DNA from 4 places in the Desulfitobacterium metallireducens DSM 15288 genome. Region 4 is predicted to be linked to each of the others. Evidence: riboswitches for the same ligand, from Rfam matches in the RefSeq annotation. Region 4 holds a riboswitch; each other region holds the start of a gene.
The links. Region 4 has a riboswitch for S-adenosylmethionine ahead of metH (methionine synthase). Riboswitches for the same ligand answer to the same signal wherever they lie in the genome.
Positions count from the first base shown of each region.

Region 1: linked by a shared signal. The riboswitch ahead of DESME_RS07700 (methionine ABC transporter ATP-binding protein) and the one ahead of metH (methionine synthase) in region 4 are both predicted to bind S-adenosylmethionine.
Region 2: linked by a shared signal. The riboswitch ahead of metA (homoserine O-acetyltransferase MetA) and the one ahead of metH (methionine synthase) in region 4 are both predicted to bind S-adenosylmethionine.
Region 3: linked by a shared signal. The riboswitch ahead of DESME_RS04340 (methionine ABC transporter ATP-binding protein) and the one ahead of metH (methionine synthase) in region 4 are both predicted to bind S-adenosylmethionine.

Region 1 is NZ_CP007032.1:1,598,465-1,604,331, reverse strand. It holds gene DESME_RS07715 (PAS domain-containing sensor histidine kinase) at 63-1,586, shown strand; gene speD (adenosylmethionine decarboxylase) at 1,669-2,502, shown strand; gene DESME_RS07705 (potassium channel family protein) at 2,603-3,595, shown strand; SAM riboswitch class I at 3,718-3,821, shown strand; gene DESME_RS07700 (methionine ABC transporter ATP-binding protein) at 3,903-4,916, shown strand; gene DESME_RS07695 (methionine ABC transporter permease) at 4,906-5,580, shown strand; gene DESME_RS07690 (MetQ/NlpA family ABC transporter substrate-binding protein) at 5,599-5,867, shown strand, end outside.
Region 2 is NZ_CP007032.1:2,963,458-2,969,324, forward strand. It holds gene DESME_RS14260 (molybdopterin-dependent oxidoreductase) at 1-983, opposite strand, end outside; gene DESME_RS14265 (PucR family transcriptional regulator) at 1,018-2,226, opposite strand; gene DESME_RS14270 (HDIG domain-containing metalloprotein) at 2,357-2,950, opposite strand; gene metA (homoserine O-acetyltransferase MetA) at 2,991-3,908, opposite strand; SAM riboswitch class I at 3,984-4,088, opposite strand; gene DESME_RS14280 (DUF1015 domain-containing protein) at 4,179-5,417, opposite strand; gene DESME_RS14285 (phosphoglycerate dehydrogenase) at 5,450-5,867, opposite strand, start outside.
Region 3 is NZ_CP007032.1:910,594-916,460, forward strand. It holds gene DESME_RS04330 (MetQ/NlpA family ABC transporter substrate-binding protein) at 1-532, opposite strand, end outside; gene DESME_RS04335 (methionine ABC transporter permease) at 644-1,333, opposite strand; gene DESME_RS04340 (methionine ABC transporter ATP-binding protein) at 1,323-2,348, opposite strand; SAM riboswitch class I at 2,418-2,516, opposite strand; gene DESME_RS04345 (YerC/YecD family TrpR-related protein) at 2,769-3,059, shown strand; gene hisZ (ATP phosphoribosyltransferase regulatory subunit) at 3,056-4,207, shown strand; gene DESME_RS04355 (6-phosphofructokinase) at 4,261-5,340, shown strand; gene hisG (ATP phosphoribosyltransferase) at 5,530-5,867, shown strand, end outside.
Region 4 is NZ_CP007032.1:738,202-744,068, forward strand. It holds gene DESME_RS03565 (HAD family hydrolase) at 19-489, opposite strand; gene DESME_RS03570 (ArsR/SmtB family transcription factor) at 692-1,045, shown strand; gene DESME_RS03575 (permease) at 1,081-2,097, shown strand; gene DESME_RS03580 (thioredoxin family protein) at 2,139-2,381, shown strand; gene DESME_RS03585 (class I SAM-dependent methyltransferase) at 2,405-2,968, opposite strand; SAM riboswitch class I at 3,131-3,255, shown strand; gene metH (methionine synthase) at 3,373-5,867, shown strand, end outside.

The sequences.
Region 1 (5,867 bases), 860 kb from region 4:
GCAGAATTTAATACAAAGCTACAGGCCTATGCCTTTGTACTCTTGTCGGAGGAGGGATAATAATGAACATGCTTGCCGCGCTGAACTTCAACCCCAATTTGCAAAGGATTTTAATGAACTCGAAGCTTCTTGATATAATTCCCGGCGGGTTTTCCATCGCAACGGATGTCAGTTGTGAAACCATCATCCATAATCCAGTGACAGCCAATTTCTTACGAATAGAACCCTATGGCCTGTTTTCTCATTCAGCGAAAGTTCCGCCCCCAGTAAAAGTCTATCAAAAGGGTAAGTTTATACCTGCAGAAGATATGCCTATTGAACAAGCAGCCTGGTATGGAAAAGAAACAGTAGGGTGTGAATTAGAATTTGTATGGGAAGATGGTATTTCTAAAATTGCCCGTTGGAATGCCAGCCCATTACGTAATGAAAATGGTATTATTTGTGGATGTATAGCAACGATGGAAGATATAACCGATGTCGTTCAGATGACGAGAGAACTTCAAAGACATGAAGTGCATTTAGAGGAGATGGTTCATGAACGCACTGATGCACTACAAAAATCAGAAGAACGATTTGCTAAAGTCTTTCTCAATAATCCCCAAGCCCTTTCAATATATCGAAGTTCAGACTTTCGTTTGCTTGAAGCTAATTATCAATTTTCAAGGGCTTTAAACGTCTTACCTGAAGAGTTAATAGGCAAATCTCCCATAGAGTTGGGTCTGCCTGAAAGTGAATTTTCAATACTAATGGACGTGTTGGAAAAGCAAGAGTCAATTCATAATCTTGAAATCTGTTATTTGAAGGGCAACGCTAAAAAGGTCTCCGTTTTCTTATCAGCGGAGCATATTCAATTAAATGGTGAAGAGTGTATATTAGTCTCCTCATCTAATATTACGGAAATGAAAAAAATGCAAGATGATATAGCTCGGCTGGATCGACTTAATCTAGTTGTAAAAATGGCGGCAGGAATTGCTCACGAAATCCGCAATCCCATGACTGCCGTTCGAGGATATCTTCAACTTCTTGAGAAAAAGCCGGAATTTGAATACTACGGTAACACGTTGGAGTTAATGATTAGTGAAATTGACCGTGCCAATTCGATTATAACGGAATACCTATCCCTTGCGAGGAATGCACCGACGGATTCAACAAGTATAAATATAAATGACATCTTGAGTAATTTGTATCCATTACTCGAGGCTGAAGCTTATAACCAAAGCAAACAAGTTGTGTTTCTTGCTGGGGATACACCAGATATATTGATGAGTTCGAAAGAAATTACGCAAATGATCCTCAACTTAGCTCGAAACGGTCTGGATGCCATGAGGGAGCAAGGAACGCTTACGATCAGAACGTATACAAAGGATGAGCAAGTGGTATTGGCTGTGCAGGATGAGGGAATCGGTATTCCACAAGAGAATCTAGAAAAGTTGGGAATACCCTTTTTTACAACCAAGGAGAATGGCACGGGGCTAGGACTCGCTTCAAGCTATAGTATCATCGAGCGTCACAAGGGTAAAATTGAAGTAGAGAGCGGACCCGCTGGAACGATATTTTTTGTATATTTTCCAATCCAGGTTTCATGATAGGTAGTTATTATTATATACAAAAGGTATAATTAAGTTAGCTAAAACATAGAGTATAGATCAGACAGCATGGAGGAGTACGATGAACGTAAAACCACTAAAAAAGTTAAAGCTTTATGGTTTTAATAATTTGACGAAAACGTTAAGCTTTAATATGTATGATATTTGTTATGCTAAAACCCCAGAACATCGGGATGCTTATATTGAGTATATTGACGAAGAATATAATGCGGAAAGACTGACGAATATTCTAACTGAAGTCGCTCGAATCATCGGCGCGAATATACTTAACATTGCCCAACAAGATTATGATCCCCAAGGGGCTAGCGTAACGATGCTTATTGCTGAGGAACACGTGGAACCCGGTAAACCACCAGATGATGAGCCCTTTGAGCCGATGGTAACTGAAAATGTGAAACCCCTTCCTGAAGCGGTCGTAGCTCATCTAGACAAAAGTCATATTACGGTGCATACCTATCCTGAAAGTCATCCTCATGGGGGGATCAGTACCTTTCGCGCAGACATAGACGTGTCGACATGTGGAGAAATCTCACCACTGAAGGCACTCAACTATCTTATGACAAGCTTTTGTTCGGATATAGTTACCGTGGATTACCGTGTTCGAGGATTCACACGAGATATTAATGGCAGAAAAATATTTATCGATCATAAAATCAATTCAATTCAAAATTATATCAATTATAAAACAAGAGATCTTTATCAGATGATTGATGTTAATGTGTATCAGGAAAAAATCTTCCATACGAAAATGCTGCTAAAGGATTTTGACCTGGATAATTATCTCTTTGGAACAGCAAAAAAAGAACTTTCTATTGGAGAAAAACGAAAGATCAAGCAACGTCTAAAAAAAGAAATGTCTGAGATTTTCTATGGACAAAATATGTCTAAAATGTAAATTCAATTGAATATTTTAATGCGTGGGTTGAGAAGCAAAGCATAAAGGTCTCTCGCCAACGCATTTTTTATTAGGTATTTTACTTGAAAGGGACTATAGAATGTATAAACATTTCAGAACAACATTTTTCGCTATAACTCTGGTCCTGTTGGTGGGGATGTTTGGACTAATGTTGTCTGAGCATCTAAGTGCTTGGCAGGCACTCTTTCTGACGGCTGAAACGTTAACAACTGTGGGGTTTGGCGATATTCAAGTTCAGTCTCGAGCAGGGCAAGTTATCCTGCTTGTATTGATGCTTGGCGGGGTCGCGGTGAGCGTTTATTTTGTGGGACGTATGATGGGCTTTATCATCGAAGGTCATTTGGCGGATGTGTACGGGAAACGAAAGAGGGAAAAGAAAATGTCACAGCTAAAAGATCACATCATTATTTGCGGAGCAGGACGGGTTGGGCAACAGGTAGCCAAGTACCTTACAGAAGATAAAACCATGGTTGTCATCATCGAACAAAGAGAAGAGTTAGTCCAAGAATATCTTAAGCAGGGGTTTTTAGTGATTCCAGGCGATGCTACTCAGGATGAGATTCTTAAAAGGGCTGGAATTGAACATGCCCGGGGCTTAATTACGGCTCTGCCCGAAGATGCTCTCAATGTTTTTGTTACTCTGACGGCTAAAGGTTTAAATCCTCAGATTCAAGTCGTTGCCCGGGTAGATAAGTTGGAATCTGAAGCGAAACTTTATCGAGCGGGAGCAGATCGAGTGATTTCTCCGGCCATTCTCAGCGGTCGGCGGATGGCTCTAGCGATCATGAAGCCGATGAGTATTGATTACCTGGACACAGTCGTACATGATCACAATATTCAAATCGAAATTGAAGAAATTCAGGTTGAACAAGGATCCCAACTGAATGGCCTCACCCTTGGGGAGAGCAAGATTAAACAGAACACAGGGGCAACGATTCTCGCGATCATTCGCGGTGATCAGGTTTTGAGTAATCCTAGTGCAACAGAACAGATTTCTGCAGACGATGTTCTCATCGTTTTTGGGTTGAGAGAGCAGGTGGAACGATTGGGAAATGTAGCCACAAGCCGGTAGAAGATATGAAAGAAATCTGTTGACAAAACGTCTGTTATGTAATAGTATAATTTCAATCACTGTTAATTATATAAAGTACATAGGATTACTTAGTATTTAATTCACAAATGAATATGCAATTATGCTTATCCAGAGTGACCGAGGGTCTGGCCCGATGACGTCCGGCAACCCCCTTAGGGGAAGGTGCCAATTCCTGCAGAATGACTAACATTCTGAAAGATAAGTCGAAACACTGTTATTTTTCGATGCCTCTTTCAGTTTGAAAGAGGCATTTTTGAATATTACTGAGAAATAAGGAGGGAATGATATGATCGAAATTCGTAATCTTTCAAAGGTTTATGATACAAAAAGCGGAACCGTGAGTGCTGTCGATAGTGTGTCCTTAACTATTCAAGAAGGTGAAATTTTTGGTATTGTAGGTTACTCAGGGGCGGGAAAAAGTTCCTTACTTCGTTGCATCAATCTGTTAGAAAAGCCAACCTCGGGGAGAATCACTGTAGATGGGAAGGATCTAACCTGTTTAAAAAGCGAAGATCTACGTCAAGCCCGATTAAAAATAGGCATGATTTTTCAACATTTCTATTTAATCAGCCAAAAAACGGTGTTTGAGAATGTCGCATTTTCCCTGAAAGCGGCTAAGGTACCGACTGCCAAAATCAAAGAGAGAGTGGAAAAACTGCTTGAATTGGTCGGTCTTGCCGAGAAAAGAGATGTCTATCCTGCACAGTTAAGCGGCGGGCAAAAACAAAGAGTAGCGATCGCTCGGGCCCTTGCAAATAATCCAACCGTCCTTCTATGCGATGAAGCGACTTCGGCCTTAGATCCAACGACGACAAAGTCCATCTTAAGTTTACTCAAAAGAATCAATAAGGAATTTAATATCACAATTGTTTTGATTACGCACGAAATGAACGTGGTGAAGGAAATTTGTAACCGAATGGCCATCATGCAAGACGGAAGAGTTATCGAAGAAGGCTCTGTCTATGATCTGTTTGCCAGTCCGCAAGCAGTACTGACCCAAGAATTTATCGCCAGTGTTGTTTCCTTTGAAATACCCGAGGTTATTTTAAAGAGCTGTAAAGGCCCTCTGGTTAAAATAACCTTCAAGGGGGATGTGGCTGGAGAGGGAATCATTTCCGATACGCTCCAAAAATTTAACGTCAAAGGGAACTTTCTGCATGGTTCCATTGAATATATTCAAGAGTTACCGCTGGGCATCTTTATTATGGAACTAAAAGGGCAAAAGGAAGAAATTGCGAGGGCCCTCCAGTATATTGAAAGCCGTGAAGTGAAAGTGGAGGTGTTACACAATGGGCTTTGAGTTTAATCATTTTCTCGAACTTATCCCAGATATTAACGCAGCGTTTATCCAAACCATTTATATGATTTCCATTTCCTTATTTATTGCGATTTTGATTGGCTTGCCCATTGGAATCCTTCTCTATATTACTGACCAAGGATTATTTATGGAAAATCGGACCGTCCAGAATATTTTAGGTTTTGTTGTTAATATGGTGCGGTCCATTCCATTCATCATTTTACTGGTCGCACTTATACCCTTAACCGAATTTCTCGTGGGTACAACCATTGGTCCGACAGCAGCTAGCGTTTCCTTATCGGTTGCAGCCATTCCTTTTTTTGGACGTATCGTAGAATCCTCCTTACGTGAGATTGATAAAGGCGTCATTGAGGCTGCGATTGCTGTGGGAGCAACTCCCTGGATGATCATCAAGGAGGTACTGCTCCTCGAAGCGCGATCAGGGATTATCTCAGGTGTCACCTTAACGCTGATTAGTTTAATTGGTTTTTCAGCCATGGCCGGGACAGTTGGGGGTGGCGGAATCGGTGATTTGGCCATTCGCTTCGGATATTATCGCTATGATAACACCATCATGATTGCTACCGTTGTGATTTTAATTGTTTTAGTTCAAGTTATCCAATTTGCTGGTGATTTTATTGCCAAAGTTGTAGATAAAAGGAAATAACAGAAAGAGGGAAATTTCATGAAAAAATGGTTAGCCGTATTAACAGTCATTTTAGCCGTAGGAGTTCTAGCCGGTTGCGGCACGAGCAAGACTGCTGGACAACAGACAACCACAGCAGCCAAAGAAATCAAATTTGGAGCGACTGCAGGTCCCTATAGTGACATGGTCACCAAGGCCATAAAACCGGGTTTAGAAAAATTGGGCTATACCGTGAAAGTTGTTGAGTTTAGCGATTATATCCAACCCAATAAAGCGTTGAATAATGGCGATATCCAAGCCAATCTTTT
Region 2 (5,867 bases), 950 kb from region 4:
TCATGGTTACCACTGAGGGCCACTAAAGCATCGATGCAGCGTATATTTTGCCCTCCATTTGAATACCGTTGGAGACCAAATCCTACCCATGTGGCACAGGGTTTTTCCTTATAAAAAGACGATAAATCATAAATTCCCTCTTGGGGTACCCCCGTTACCTTACTCGCCTCTTCAAGGGTCACCTTTTCTTGAAGATAACTCTGAAAAGACTCCCAGCCGTAGATGTTTCCACCGAAATACTCTGGGTTAAGCTTTCCTTCTTCGAGAAGAATCTTAAGCACTGCCATAGCGAGTAACCCATCTGTTCCCGGGTTAATTTGAAGATAGATATCCGCTTGGGCAGCTGAAGGAGTGTACAAGGGATCAATAACCAGAATCTGAGCACCTTTGTCCCGGGCTTGATTAATAAAATTCCATTGATGAACTGCCGTTCGTGCGGGATTAACCCCCCAGAGAACGATTGCTTTCGATTTCGCCATGTCTTCAGGATCATGGAAAATGAGCTGTCCGCGATTGTAAGCTACAGCATCACTCCCCGCAGCTAAGCAAGCATTGCCAGAGAGCTTGGTATGGGAGCCTAAGCCTCTAAACATGCCCTCTGTCGCATTATGAAGTACTCCTAAATTTCCTGAAAATTTATTATAAGCACAAGCCAAGGAAGATCCATAGCGGTGATGAAGCTCGAGAATCTTATTTGCAATATCCTCCAAAGCTTCTTCCCAACTTATGCGATACCAATTTCCTGACCCTCTTGGGACTTGTCTTAACGGATGACGTAAACGCTGGGGACTATAAACATATTCTGTATAGGCATACCCTTTAGCACACAGCTTACCTTGAGTATAGCCATGATGAGGATCTCCTTCTACTTTAATTAAACGTCCATTCTGCACATGCGATATTAATCCACACGTCTCATAGCAATTGCGCGGGCAGATACTCAAAAACATCTCATTCTCTTTCTTGATATCGTCTTTATCCATTGACTGCTCCTCTTAGATCCTCATAAATAGCAACCTAAAGCTTTTGTAAATATTTTATCTTAAAGGCAACCATGAAAGACAAAATCGTATCAAAGTCCTTAATGTCAATCTCTAAGACTTCTTCAATTCGCTTTAGCCGGTAGCGAAGAGTATTCGGATGCAAGAAAAGGGCTTCAGCCGTTTCCTTCAGGTCACAACGATTCGCAATATATTTTTCCAAAGTCTCCATCAACTCATTCTTCTGGGACTTATCGTATTGTTCTAAAGCCTCAAGCGTCTCCCCATAAAACGCTTCTAATTCCTGCCGATCATGATTATAAAGAATTCGCGCTATGCCCAAGTCCCTAAAAAAAGAAGTATGATTTTGATCGTTAAGCAAACTGCCTAATTTTGAAGCGACTTTTGCTTCTTGATAGCTCCGAAATAGCTCTGTTGGGTTGGTATACTTCTTTCCTATTCCCACTCGAACCTCGCGTGAGTTTAGGTGTTCTTCGCTCAAAGCCCTCATTTTATTAATGATCATCTTGAAAATTGCTTTTCCCTCATGATAATCTTTATTCTCCAGGGGTAGAGCAAGAACAACCTCTTCATTCTTCTGAAAAAGGATAGCCTTCATATCCAAAGCTTCGATCACCGTTTGGACTATTTCACAAAGTATTTTAAGAAGATGTCGATCTGTAGAATAGAGTTCAAAGTCTTCTAGCTCAAATACAGCCACAACCTGGGGTAACTGGAGGTCCCACCCCCAAAATTTACCCCGGGTAATGATCTCTGCAGGATCATCCATGTTACCATAGAGCAAATCAAAAAGGAAAGCATCTCTGTATTGTCGGTTGCTCTCGAGCAGCTCCTCTTGTTTTTGGAGTTCTAAGACACAAGCGACTCGGGCTTGATGAGCCACCGTCTTGATCTGACTATTCTCATCCAATCCCGGCTCGCAAACCAAAAGAAAACCCCATCTTTTCTCCGCATTACTGAGTTCACAAACAAGAACTTCAACCTCCTGCTCCCCTATGAAGATTTTAGTTCGATCTGGAATGGGTACAACCATCGCCATTTTGAGCAGTTTCCCTTGGCTAAAATCCTCGTTAGAGATTGTGGAGACAAGCACACGATGAGAGGGATTAATAATGAGTACTTCTTTTTTCAAAAACGTTGATATGTGTTGAGCTAGTTCCCTTAGTCCACCACCCGATACGAGCTTATCTAATAGTTCATTCTGAAAATTTAGCAGCTCATCCATTATCCTAAATCTCCTCTTCTTTATTAGAAAGAATATTTGAGCCATCTCACTAAGATTAACTCTATTATACTCATGAAAATGGAAATAGCCAGTACTTAAGAGTACTGGCTATTGCTCTAAGGATATCTGATTATTTTGCGACTTCAACATTCCCCTCAAGTCCTATTTCTGAAGCGACCTTTTTCATTCCTTCGATGGTCTGCTCAATAACATAATCCAACTCCATATTCAGCATGGAAGCTCCATTTTCGATGACCTCACGGTTAACCCCTTCGGCGAAGCTCTTCTGCTTCCATTTCTTTTTAACGGATTTTACGGTTAAATCAAAAAGGCTCTTGCTCGGTCTAAGCAACGCCGTTGCTGAAATAAGCCCGGTCAGTTCATCAATCGTATAAAGAACTTTTTCTTGAGGTGTAATCGGTTCAACATCACTGCAAAGCTTATAGCCATGACTTTCAATTGCCCGAATGAAGGACTCTGGCCACTTTCTCGGTTCAAGAATAGTCCTCGTTTTATGACAATGCTCTTCCGGATACATCTCGAAATCGATATCATGTAATAAGCCGATGATTCCCCACTCTTCAACGTCTTCCTTAAGCAAAGCTGCAAAATGACGCATAACGGCTTCAACGGTCATCGCATGTTTGATGAGACTCTCACTTTTGACATATTCGTGGAGAAGCTGTTCTGCAGCTACTCGGTCATGCCCCTGCTCTAGTGGCATTAAAATTCCTTCTTTCTTTTATTGCTTATATTATTTGACCTTACTCGATTTCGTTGACATTGTATGGTGTTTCCTGATAGACATAATAATTGAGCCAGTTGGCAAAGAGTAGATTGGAGTGGCTTCGCCATTTGACGATCGGAGGTTGTTTCGGATCATCATCAGGAAAGTAATTCTGCGGGATATTAATAGGAAGACCGCCGGCGACATCCCGGTCATACTCAGCTTTCAAGGTAAGAGGATCGTATTCTGAGTGTCCTGTCACAAAAATTTGACGACCGCCTTTCGTCGCGATCAGATAAACTCCAGACCCCTCAGATTCTGATAAAATCTCTAGCTCTGGAACCTTTTCGATGTCTTCCCTGCGAACTTCTGTATGCCTGGAATGAGGAACATAGAAAATATCATCAAAGCCCCTCATAAGTCTAACATGCTTATGATTAAGCGTATGCGGAAAAACGCCAAACATTTTTGCGTTTAGCGGATACTTCGGCACCCCAAAATGATGGTAGAGCCCTGCCTGCGCCCCCCAACAGATATAGAGGGTTGAATAAACATTGTGTTGGCTCCAGTCCATAATCTTCACGAGTTCAGACCAGAAATCAACCTCTTCAAAGTCCATTTTCTCAATTGGCGCGCCCGTAATAATCATGCCGTCAAATTTTCGATTCTTAATATGATCATAGGTTTCGTAGTATTTAACCAGATATTCTTCCTGTGTATTCTTAAAATTATGGGTTTCAGGATAAAGCAGAGTAATATCAACTTGTAAAGGAGAATTACTCAAAAGCCTTAAAATCTGCGTTTCCGTCACAATTTTATCGGGCATGAGATTTAAAATAACAATGCTGAGCGGACGAATATCTTGGTGAGCTGCTCGCCCCTCATTCATTGCAAAAATGTTTTCTTGGTTTAAGATCCCTAGTGCTGGCAGTCCATCGGGTATATTAATCGGCACAAAACTATCCCCTTTCATTAGTCGAAAAAAATAAAACCTCTTTCATAAGAAAGAGGTTTATTCGCAATACTTCCTCTCTCATCTATCAATGTTTCCATCGCAGGAATTGGCACCGCTGTATTACAAAATACCGGTTGCCGGGTTTCATCGGGCCAGTCCCTCCACCACTCTTGATAAGAAGTTGAATTCATGATTCATATTCAGTTAACCAACGAAACTATACTATAACATTTATAAGTTTTAGTCAACTATTACCCGATAGATCTGCCGTTAGTTTAACTCATGAATGAATAAGCCGCTTCTCAGCTTCGGTTCGAACCAAGTCGACTTGGGTGGCATCAAGAGCCCTGCATCGGAAACGTCAAACAGCTCAACAATTGAAGTGGGATACATCGAAAAAGCCAGCTTCATATCCGTATTCGCTCTTTTTTCGAGTTCTTTAAGTCCTCTGATGCCGCCCACAAAATCTATTCTCTTATCCGTTCGGATGTCTTTTATATTAAGAATAGACGTTAAAACATGATTCTGAAGCAAGGAGACATCGAGTCCTTCAACGGGATCGTTAGACCGGATCTCTTCCTTGGCGGTTAACTTATACCAGGCACCTTCTAAGTATAAACCGAAGGTTGCTTTAGCAGTCGGCTTATAAGGCTCTTGCCCTATTTTCTCAACAGCAAAGGCTTTGGCGACCTCATTTAAGAATTCGTCGGGAGTATACCCATTTAAATCTTTAACCACCCGATTATAATCTAAAATCATCAATTGATCATGAGGGAAAAGCACCGACAGGAAGAAATTGAATTCCTCATCTCCCGTATATCCCGGATTAGCCTCTCTTCGTTTTAAGCCCACCTTCACTGCTGATGCAGCCCGGTGATGGCCATCAGCAATATAGATATTTTGGATATTTTTAAAACCCGTCTCGATGGTTACGATCTCTTTTTCTTGATCGATCTTCCAGACCGCATGTCGAATTCCATCAGGAGCGACAAAATTGTATAAAGGAGTCCCCTGCTTCACCTTATCCACAACATCGTTGATGATTTGTTGAGAGCGATAGGCCAAAAAAATCGGTCCGGTTTGTGCATTACATATATCCACATGGTTGATGCGATCGACTTCTTTATCCTCTCTCGTTTTCTCATGCTTTTTGATGACATTATTAAGGTAATCATCAATTGCTGAACAACCGACTAAACCCGTCTGAGAACGGCCGTTCATCGTTAATTCATAGACATAATAACAATTCTTGCCTTCTTGAACCAAGATTCCTTCTTCTCTCATTTGCTGAAGGATATCTCTTGCTTTTTCATAGACCAATGCATCATAAGGGTTGAAATCCGGAGTAAACTGAGTCTCTGCTCGGTCCACTTTCAAAAAGGATAAGGGCTCTTTTAAAACTTCTGCTAACGCTTCTTCACGATTATAAACATCATAGGGAAGTGCTGCCACTTTACTGGCAACATCCTCGCGCGGTCTTACGGCATTAAAAGGTCTGAACGTAGCCAAAATAACTCCTCCATTTACTTATCTAGCACATCTTACTTAATAACTCTTACCTTCAAAACGCCATCAATTGCTTCCAGTTTTTTAATCATTTGATCCGCGGTCGGGGATTCAATATCGATCATGGTATAGGCCCATTCTCCTCGACTCTTATTGATCATATCGGAAATATTGAAGTTTTCTTTAGCCAATGTCGCGGTAAATTGACCCAGCATATTCGGCGTATTTTTGTGGTTTATAGCAATCCGTCCTGCTTGAGCACATACTCCCATGTCACAAGCCGGATAGTTGACTGAGTTCTTGATATTCCCATTTTCGAGGTAGTCCCTTAACTGGTTCACAGCCATGATTGCACAGTTATCTTCAGATTCATTGGTCGAGGCGCCTAGATGAGGAATCGCGATGACCCCTTCCACATCCACCATCTTAGGAGTGGGGAAATCGGTGATGTAA
Region 3 (5,867 bases), 170 kb from region 4:
TAACCCCTACTCCGTCTTTGAGTTTAATTAGACCCGCCTTTTCAAGGACGACTAAGGCGCGTCCGCCGTTTGAAGGGTCGTTAGGGATTGCAATGGTATCTCCGGCTTTGAGCTCATCAACCTTAGTTGTTTTCTTAGAATAGAGACCCATAGGTTCTAGGTGGACTTGACCAATGGAAACGAGTTTCATACCACGGTCTTTAATAAAAGAATCGAGGTAGGGTTGGTGCTGGAAAAAATTAGCATCAATTTCGCCAGCATCAAGAGCGGTATTAGGCACAACATAATCGTTGTAGACTTGGATCTGGAGATCAATACCTTCTTTAGCTAATTCCGGTTTGATATGCTCAAGAATTTCGGCATGGGGTTTCGGAGTTGCCCCGACTTTGAGCACGACGGGTTTGTTGGAATTAGCGGTATTTCCTGTAGCGGCATTGTTAGCCGTGTTATTGCCACAACCGGTGACCAGTAATGAGAGGGAGACAAGTGAGCCAAGGACGAGAGTTGCTAGACGACGCTTTGATTTAAACATGTTTATACCTCCTCAAATCTAATCATTATTGAGTTATTTATGGATTCGCTTAGTTTATATCCAAGCTCTTTAATTAACGGGCCCATCAACTAAAGAAGCTCGATTATCAGATTAGTGATTGGCTAATTTACGGGCAAAAACGGTACCGATTGATTGGATACCTTGAACGATAAGCACAAGTAGTGCAACGGTAATTAACATAATATCGGTTCGAAAACGATTGTAGCCGTAATCGATCGCCAAGGCTCCCAATCCGCCGCCGCCGACCGCGCCAGCCATGGCTGTATAGCCAATCACGCTGATGGTGGTAATGGCGAATCCGAGAATCAGAGAAGCCGTGGCTTCAGGGAGTAGAACCTTGCGAATAATCTGCCAAGGAGAGGCACCCATTGACAATGCCGCTTCAATCACACCATAAGGAACTTCTTTTAAGGAGCTTTCGACCATGCGGGCGACAAAGGGTGCTGATGAAATGACCAGCGGAACAATCGCTGCCGTTGTGCCAATAGATGTTCCTACAATTTTACGCGTGAAGGGAATGAGGAATACGAGTAGAATAATAAACGGAGCGGAACGAAAAATATTAACAACCGTTCCTAAAGTTCTCTCAACCCATGGATTAGGAAGAATGTGTTCCTGCGAAGAAATGACAAGAATTACGCCAAGTGGAACACCGATAATATAGGCAAGTATGGTTGAAACGATAACCATGTACAGAGTTTCGCCAAGAGCTGGGGTAAGAATATGAATCATGTTCGGCCAGTAATTTGGGGTTGAAAGAATGGACCAATCAAATCCCATTTTGGACCACCTCCATTTTTAACCCGCGTTCGGAGAGATACGCGTGGGCTTTAGAAAGCTGTTCCGTCGAACCTTGGAGTTCAAGCGTGAGTGTGCCGAACAGTGTTGAGCGTAGGTGGTCAATACTTCCATACAAAATATTGGCGCGTACGTCACAGCCTTTCATCAAATCGGCGATGATAGGGTCTGAGGCACGGGAACCCAGAAAATGAATTCGAACAATCTCAGAATCAGGGTGAGCTGCAAGTTCGCGGAGAAGATCACTCGGCAACTCATTGGGGAAGATGCTAGAAATGAATTCTTTGGCAATCGCGGATTGAGGTTGAATAAAGACTTGTTCGACAGGACCGTATTCCACGATTTTTGAAGCATCGATGACTGCGACATCAGTACAGATTTCTTTAATAACCTTCATCTCATGGGTAATCATGACAATCGTCAGCCCCAACTGTTGGTTAATCTCTCGCAAAAGGTTAAGGATCGAGACCGTCGTTTGCGGGTCTAGCGCTGAAGTCGCTTCATCACAGAGAAGAACTTTCGGTCGGGTTGCAAGAGCACGGGCAATTCCAACCCGCTGCTTCTGGCCGCCGCTTAATTGAGAAGGATAGACATCCGCTTTATCTTCAAGACCGACGAGCGGGAGAAGATCTTTGACTCGTTTTTCAATATCATTCTTCTTATATCCGGCAATTTCTAAGGGAAAGGCAATATTTTCTGCAACAGTTCGTGATTGAAGTAAATGAAAGTGTTGAAAAATCATCCCAATTGTTTGACGTGCATCGCGAAGTCCTTTGCCGGAAAGCTTCGTAATATCTTGACCATCGATCAAAATTTGACCGCTGGTCGCTTCTTCCAAGCGATTTAGGCAACGAACAAGGGTGCTTTTTCCTGCACCACTCAGGCCAATGATTCCGTAAATGGCTCCACGTGGGATATCCAGAGAGATATCTTCGAGAGCGATGACATTTCCCTTATGGGAAGTGTAGGTTTTGCTTAAATGCTCAATGTTAATCAATGATTTCCCTCCCTCTGGGCATAACAAAAAACTTCACGGAGGAATCCCGCAAAGCTGCTTTCGGATTTCCTCTCATCTCCCAGTTATTCCTGCAGGATTTAGCACCGTGCATCACTGCCGGTTGCCGGGTTTCATCGGGCCAGTCCCTCCACCTACTCTGGATAAGAGTTTTATTTAATTATGAGCAATTCCTTAGGAATCACTCTTAAAATTAAGATAACGTTATTTTACACATAAAATCGGAAATGTGCAAGTGTTTTTTATTCAAATGAATTAACATCCTTGACAACACCTCAATACTTTAATAAATTAAAGTGGAGAAGAATAAGGAGATGATGTCTCGTGGACGAAGTTAAGAAAACATTTCAAGAGGATAAACAGGTTGAGGCTGGGGAGTCTTTAGAAGGAGTTGACCGCCGTCTGCGCGATCCTTTAAGTGACGAACTTTTCGAAGCCATTCTCTTATTAAAAGATAAGGAAGAATGCTATCGATTTTTTCAGGATATCGCGACAATTTCGGAGATTAAAGCACTCGCTCAACGGTTAGAGGTAGCAAAACTTCTTGAAAAAAATGTGACCTATACGACGATTGCCCATAAAACAGGGGCAAGTACTGCGACGATTAGCCGAGTTAAACGGTGTTTGTATTTTGGTGCCGATGGCTATCAACTGATTCTAAAAAGATTAGCAAAAAAGGAGAAAGTAAAATGAATCGTTCTTCCTTAGGATTAAGAATACCCACAGGAATGAGAGACCTTTTGCCAGAAGAAATGGCAGTACAAGATCAATTAGAAGGCGAAATCGTTTCCTTATTTAAATTATGGGCCTATCAAAAAGTTGCGACACCATCATTAGAATACGGTGCGTGTTTGCAACCTGATGAAGAAAAGGAAGACCTTTTTTATAAATTCTTTGATCGGCAAGGTCATGTCCTTGTTCTGCGTCCAGAACTCACGACGCCCATTGCCCGGATGGTCAGTTCAAGGTTAAAAGGTTCAGAGCTGCCCCTCAGATTATGTTATTCAAGCGATGTTTATCGGACCGAATCGAATCGTCATCAGGAATTCAGGCAAGCTGGAGTCGAGCTCATTGGGTCTGGTGATCCCTTAGCTGATGCTGAGGTTATCGCCTTAGCCATCGAGTCTTTGCGAAAATTCGGGTTGAAGGATTTTCAATTTAATCTTGGGCATATGGGAATCTTTTCAGGAATCATGGATGAATTAAAGATCGACACTGAGTTCCGGTTAAAATACGAAGAACGATTAGCCCATAAGGATTTGGTGGGGATTGAAAGAATCGTAGAAAAAAGCAAATTCTCTGATTCGGCGAAGAGAATTCTTTTAAGGATTCCTCATTTCCATGGCCAAGCAGAGATGCTAGAGGAAGTTCTAGACTGGAGTCAAAGTCTATCGTTACAGGAGGCAGTGGCCTCGTTAAGAAAGGTTTACGAATACTTAAAAGATTTTAATGTCCAAGAGTATGTGGCTTTGGACCTAGGAATTCTTCGTGGCTTTTCCTATTATACCGGAGTTATTTTCGAAGGGTATGTGCGTGATATTGGCTACCCTATTGTTGAAGGCGGGCGCTATGATGCGCTTTATGGCGAATTTGGCTATGCATTACCCGCAACGGGTTTTGCTATGAATCTTGGAGCTTTAGCGGAGCGGATGAGTCCCCAAACGAAACCGTGTCCAGAGGTTTTAGTCTATGGTGAAGATGTTTCACAGGTTATTCAAGCGGTCCAAAAACTCCGCGGAAAAGGTGTGCAGGCTGAGATGGGTATCGCAAATTTAAGCGCAGCTGAAGTTGAAATGATCGCAAAACGTAAAGGCATTGCTCAGGTTAAGCGAATAGAATAGTCTAGGATAAAACAGAGATAACATCACTCCGAAGAAATGAAAGGAGTAATTTAATGCATAAATTAGCCGTTCTCACCGGAGGAGGAGATTGCCCAGGACTCAATGCCGTAATACGGGCGATCGTAAAAAGCAGTTATCAAGAGGGCATCGAAGTGATTGGGATTCGGGATGGGTTTCGGGGTGCAGTTGAAGAAGATTACAAATTGTTGAAGTTGTCCAATGTTTCCGGTATTCTCCCGCGTGGTGGGACACTTTTAGGGACCACAAACCGTGATAATCCCTTCGCTTACCCAACCTTAGTTGAGGGTCAGCTCCAAATTGTTGATCGATCAGAAGAGGTTATTTCGCAACTCCAAGGGATTGGGGTTGAAGCCCTCTTGGCTATTGGCGGAGATGGAAGTTTAAGTATTGCCTTAGAGTTTGCTAAACAGGGTCTTCCCGTCATCGGAATTCCTAAGACGATTGATAATGATCTTATGGCGACAGATGTCACCTTCGGGTTCCAAACGGCAGTGTCTACGGCGCAAGAGGCACTCGATCGACTCCATACGACGGCGGAATCGCATCATCGGGTCATGATTTTAGAAGTTATGGGGCGGTATGCAGGCTGGATTGCACTCTATGCTGGAGTCGCAGGAGGAGCGGATGTCATTCTCATTCCTGAGATTCCTTATCAATTATCAAAAGTTGCCGCAGCCATGAAGAAGAGAGCAAATTTAGGCAAGAAATTCAGCATTATTGTAATCGCTGAAGGAGCTACACCCTTGGGCGGTGAAATGGTGGTCGAGCGGAATCTACTCGGTCGAATCGATCCGATTAAGCTCGGCGGAATCGGAGCGAAACTGGGGGAAGATCTCGAGATATTGACTGCCATGGAGACCCGGGTTACGGTTTTAGGTCATCTCCAACGAGGAGGGTCTCCTAACGCATCGGATCGGGTTCTAGCGACGCGTTATGGAGTTGCTGCAGTTGAAGCTGCCTTAGAAGGAGACTTTGGTACCATGGTTGCGTTACAGGGTCAAAAAATCGTTCGTGTTCCTCTAGCAGAAGCGGTGAATAAGTTAAAAAAAGTGAATCAAGATGAACCCGTTTTAAGCGCCGCTCGAAAGTTGGGCATTATGATGGGCGATTGATCCATTGTGCATTTGAATTCTCCGAAGAAGCCTCCTTTGGTGTGAATCTGAAATTAACAGTTGTCACGTTAATCTAAGACTGATATAATACATGCATATCAATTAACGCTTTAACGAAGTAAAGTAATAAAGAAAATATGAAATATTCATGGATGTCGTAGACTTTAATCAAAGGAGAGGAGAAAACCCATGTCCAATGACTTTTTAACGATTGCTCTCCCGAAAGGGAAATTATTGACGGATTCCTTGGAGGTTTTGACCCAGGCGGGAGTTGAATGCAGCGAAGTTAGTGAAGAATCACGGAAACTGCTTTTTCCTTTAGACGGTGCTGAAGCGCAAATTATTATCTGTCGGCCGACCGACATCCCAACGTATGTGGAACATGGAGCAGCTGATATCGGTTTTGTGGGTAAAGATACGCTTTTAGAGGAAAATAAAGATGTAGCTGAACTTCTGGATCTCAAGTTCGGTTACTGCCGATTCGTAGTCGCAATGCCTGAAGAAAATGTTCCACCGCGTTTGCCGAA
Region 4 (5,867 bases):
ATTGAATAATTTTAGCGTTTATTTCCTTAATGTTGCTTTAAGACGGGTGGTTTCTAAGAGTAAACCTAAGGCATCCTCTATGCTATGAACCACAATATCAGCGGCTAAAAGGGTGTGAGAGGAGGCTCCTTCAAATCCGATCACAGCAATTCCTAAATCGGCTTTTTTAAGCATGAGTTCATCGTTTACACCATTTCCAACTGCAACGATTTGCCGCTCGCCAAACTGAACCAAGAAATTTTCTTTTTCATGGATGTGGTCTGAGCTTTCTAGGACCTTTACGTGAATAGGCAAATCTTCACATTGTTTGACCACTGTACCAAAGGTATCTGAGGTAATAACATGTATTCCTAAATGAGGGGATAAACGAATGAGACTCTCTTTAACTGACTCAAGCATTTGCCCGTCTAAAGCGAGCGTCCCGTTATAATCGAGAACCAATACCTCTAGGTTCAGGGTTTCCTGACCCGGAATAACAACTTGAATCATAGATTCAATCTCCTTTTGATGTTAGTTTTTAACAAGCGAACAATCCGAAATTTATATTCTCGATTAGTATATTGTTTTCCTTTAATTATCTTTTTTCTGTTATTAAGCATAACGGAAAAGAAATTGACATTATTTTGAATTAAGCGCATAATACTCATATGCGCATATGAGTATATGAGTATTATATAAATGGAGGAAGCTCATGAATAACCTTACCGATTTTTTTAAACTCCTATCGGATGAAACCCGTTTGAGGATTTTAATCTTACTTTTTCATCAAGAATACTGTGTCTGTCAAATTTGCGGAATCTTAGGAGAGTCACAGCCCAAGGTTTCTAAGCATCTTGCCAAATTGCGGGATCTAGGCTTGGTTAAAGATGTTAGGAAAGAGCAGTTCATGTATTATTCTATAACGCTTGAGCCATTGTTTTATGAGATCATACAAAAAATTGTTGCTAGCGCCGATTTATATCCCGTTATTCGTGACGATATTCAGAAGCGGGAAGAAGCACAAAGCTATCTTGAATCATGCTCCACTATAACGCCAAAATCTTAAGATTTACTTACTTATAGAAAGGAAATGGGGGTAAAATGGGTAATATTACACAGATATTTAGCATGCTTAATGATCAACTTCTAAAAATGAATTGGCTTTCTGATCTTATTAAGTTGTTGGTCGAAAACGTCTTTGGGTTATCGATAAGCGATCAAATCGGGGGGAGTCTCCACTTTTTTATCTATGATACGATAAAGATCTTCATTCTTTTGTCGGTCTTAATCTTCGTTATTTCGTATATTCAAAGTTACTTCCCTCCAGAAAGAACCAAGAAGATTCTTGGTGGAATCAAAGGGATAAAAGGAAATATTTTAGGAGCATTGCTTGGGACGATCACTCCGTTTTGCAGTTGTTCAAGTATCCCGATTTTTATCGGTTTTACCGCAGCAGGGCTTCCCTTAGGAATCACATTTTCATTTCTAATCTCCTCACCCATGGTTGATATTGCTTCATTATTGATTCTAATGTCCTTTTTTGGAGCTAAAATTGCTATTGCTTATGTCGTTTTCGGGTTGCTGTTAGCTGTTGTAGGAGGAACATTAATCGATAAACTTGGACTTGAAGATCAAGTTCAAGGATATGTTCGACAGATTGAAAATACGGAGAGCGTCGAACTTGAGATGACTCGCCAAGAGAGAATTTCATTTGCTAAAGAGCAGGTTGTAGATATTATTCATCGGGTATGGCTTTATATTCTCATCGGTGTGGGAATTGGGGCGGCTATTCACAACTGGATTCCTCAATCGGTGATTGAAACAGTCATCGGAAACAATAACCCCTTTGCTGTTCTTTTGGCGACTGCTGTAGGGATTCCCATGTATGCAGATATTTTTGGAACGATCCCGATTGCTGAAGCTCTTATTGGTAAGGGAGTGGGTATCGGAACGGTACTTTCCTTCATGATGGCTGTTACGGTTCTGTCACTTCCGTCGTTAATTATGCTGAGTAAAGTGATCAAACCCAAGTTATTGGGAATTTTTGTGGCGATTGTATCCACTGGGATTATTTTAATTGGATACTTATTTAATGCATCTCAGGGTTTCTTTGTGTAATCATTATAAATTGTGGAGTCTAAATGAAAGGGGATAGGAAAATGAAAGTGAAGATTTTAGGGACGGGTTGTTCGAAATGTAAAAAGCTTGAAGAAATAGCGCGTGAGGCAGTTGCAGATCTTGGGATTGACGCAGAGGTTGAAAAAGTAGAAGATATCGCAAAAATCATGTCCTATGGGGTTATGAGTACTCCTGCTTTAGTGATTAACGAAAAGGTAAAATTAGCCGGGAAGGTTCCTAATAAACAACAAGTAATTGAGCTCTTACAAACCGAACTAAGTTGAGGAAAGCGGAAGGGTTAAATGATTTAAGCTTTCCTTCCAATACCCCAGCGAAAGATATCATGTCCGAATGTTCCGGATTGCTCCATGATAAGGCCTGAAGCTTCAATAAGCTTATGCGGTTCGCGTGTTAATTGACATCCACTGGCGATTTTAGGCCAGACGGTATTCGTTGCTTTGAACAGAGTAGCCATACTTTTTTCTTCTGGCAGTACATGATCCATGAAAATAAAGAGGCCGCCTGGCTTTAGCACGCGTAGTACTTCATTTATGGCTTTGTCAAGGTTTTTCACACTGCAGAATACCAGAGTTTCAACTACAGTATCAAAAGATTCAGGAGCAAAGGGAAGATTCTCCGCCTGCCCTTCAAAAAATTCTAAAGGCAGGCCAGTTTTTATTTTAATCGGAGAAGTTTTCGTATCTAAAGCAGAAATATGTTGAACAGTAGACAGGTTATAATAGGGGAAGTTCACTCCAGTTCCATAACCGATTTCAAGTACATCTCCAAAAGCCTGAGGGATAATATTTTTCCTGATTTTTGTCAGCCCGCTTTTCTCAAAGGGCGACATAAAGATATCATATATGTTCATCAGAAACACTCCAATCTAGACTAAACAATGCTTTAGGCATAATAATTCGAATTATAACACTTTTGAGTGAGGATAGTTGACAGATTGAAGTTTACTTGCTATTCTTAGAATAAAATTTTTTAATTTAGAGTTATTTTAAAGTGTTCTAGAAAATTTAATAAACTCTTATCCGGAGTGGTGGAGGGACTGGCCCGATGAAACCCGGCAACCAGCTTGTAGTACCCTGTAACAGGGACATTTGAGTATGGTGCTAATTCCTGCAGAAGATATCTTCTGACAGATAAGAGGAGTTACAATATGATTTTGTAAGCCTCTTCGCTATTGGAAGGGGCTTTTTTCATATCAGTGAAGTATCAGAGAATCTGAATAGATATTTTGAAGCAATGAAATGAGGAGTAACGATGATGACACGATTTGAAGAAGAGTTAGGTAAACGTATTTTGATTATCGATGGTGCGATGGGAACGATGTTGCAACGGGCAAACCTCACAGTTAAAGATTTTGGCGGAGAGGAATATGAGGGATGTAACGAAATCCTGACGTTAACTCGGCCGGAGGTGATCCGTTCCGTTCATGAAGCTTATCTCGAAGCCGGAGCGGATTTAATCGAAACGAATACGTTTGGGGCAACAACTGTTGTCTTAGCTGAGTATAACCTTGCTGACCGGGATCAGGAGCTTAATCGGGAGTCCGCGAAAATAGCTCGTGAGGCGGCAGATCGTTATTCCACCCCTCAAAAGCCGCGTTTTGTGGCAGGTTCCATGGGACCGACGACAAAGAGCCTTTCCTTAACTGGCGGCGTAACCTTTGAGGAATTAGAAGAAGCCTACTATCGTCAGGCTGTGATTCTAATTGAAGGGGGAGTCGATGTCCTTTTAGTCGAGACAGCACAAGACACCCTTAATGTCAAAGCGGCGGGGTCGGGGATCCAAAGAGCTTTTGCTGATCAGGGATTGGAGCTTCCCGTCATGGTTTCGGGTACGATTGAACCGATGGGGACGACTTTGGCGGGACAAAATATTGAAGCTTTTTATGTTTCCATTGCTCACTTGCATCCAATCTCTGTGGGGCTTAACTGCGCTACAGGTCCGGAGTTTATGCGGGATCATATTCGGTCACTTGCGCAGATTGCGGACTGCGGCGTGAGTTGTTATCCGAATGCTGGTTTACCCGATGAAGATGGACATTATCATGAGGAACCGGAAGGTTTAGCCCATAAGATGGTCGGATTCGCAGAAAAGGGGTGGTTGAATATTGCAGGGGGGTGTTGTGGCACAACGCCCGAACATGTCCGTGCTTTGACTAAGGCTTTGCAGGGATATTCACCTCGCCCCATTGAAGCCCATCATCTTAGTGCTGTTTCGGGTTTGGAGCCGGTCTATGCCGAAGACGAAAATCGGCCACTCATCGTGGGTGAACGGACAAATGTAATCGGTTCGAAAAAGTTCAGGGATCTAATCGCTGACGGTCATTTTGAAGAAGCCTCGGAGATCGCTCGGGCCCAGGTTAAGAAGAATGCTCAAGTTATTGACGTTTGCTTGGCGAATCCGGATCGAGATGAGTATGCGGACATGGCGGAATTTCTTCCATATGTAGTCAAGAAAGTGAAAGCGCCCTTGATGATCGATTCCACGGATCCGAAGGTGATTGAGTTAGGACTTAAGCGTTCCCAAGGTAAAGCCATTATCAACTCAATCAATCTCGAAGAGGGGTTGACCCGCTTTAATGAAGTCGTTCCTCTTTTAAGGACTTACGGGGCAGCGGTTGTCGTCGGTACGATTGATGAGCAGGGGATGGCCATTACGAAGGAAAAGAAATTAGAAGTGGCTAAACGATCTTACGACGTTTTAACCGAGAAGGGTGTCCCAGCAGAAGATATTATTTTTGATCCGCTAACGTTTCCGGTCGCGACAGGCGATGAAACGTATATTGGCTCGGCACGCGAAACCGTCGAAGGGATTCGGCTAATCAAGCAAGCGTTTCCCCAATGCAAAACAATCCTTGGTGTAAGTAATGTTTCCTTTGGTTTACCGGCAGCTGGTCGGGAAGTCTTAAATGCTGTTTTCTTATATCATACGACGAAGGCGGGCTTGGATTACGCCATTGTGAATGCTGAAAAGCTGGTTCGTTTTGCTTCCCTTTCAGAGGAGGAAAAGAAACTTGCCGATGATCTTCTTTTTGAGACGAATGAAGAAACGGTCAGCCGTTTCGCTGAATTTTATAGGAACAAAACGGTTCAATCCAAGGTGACGGAACAAAAAAACTTAAGCTTAGAGGAACGTCTTGGACAATACGTTATTGAAGGGTCAAAAGAGGGGCTTTTTAAGGACTTGGAAGAAGGACTTCAAAAATACGGGGCTTTGGAACTCATCAATGGACCATTGATGAAAGGAATGGGGGAAGTCGGTCGTCTCTTTAACGCGAATCAACTGATTGTCGCTGAAGTCTTACAAAGCGCAGAGGTGATGAAAGCCGCTGTAACCTATCTCGAACCTTACCTCGAGAAAAAGGATGCAGCAGTTAAGGGCAAGATCCTTTTGGCCACAGTTAAAGGGGATGTCCATGATATTGGCAAAAATCTTTTGGAAATTATTTTATCCAACAACGGATTTGACGTCGTCAATTTAGGAATTAAGGTTTCACCAGAGCAAATTATTGCCGCCTGCGAAAAGGAAAAGCCGGATGCTATTGGACTCTCGGGACTATTGGTGAAGTCTGCTCAGCAGATGATTGTAACGGCACAGGATTTGAAGAATGCGGGGATCAGTCTCCCGCTCTTAACCGGTGGGGCAGCGCTGACAGCACGCTTTGTCGAAAATAGAATTGCTCCGGAGTATGATGGCCCGGTGCTTTATGCAGGGGATGCTATGAAGGGGTTAGAGCTTGCCAATCAATACGT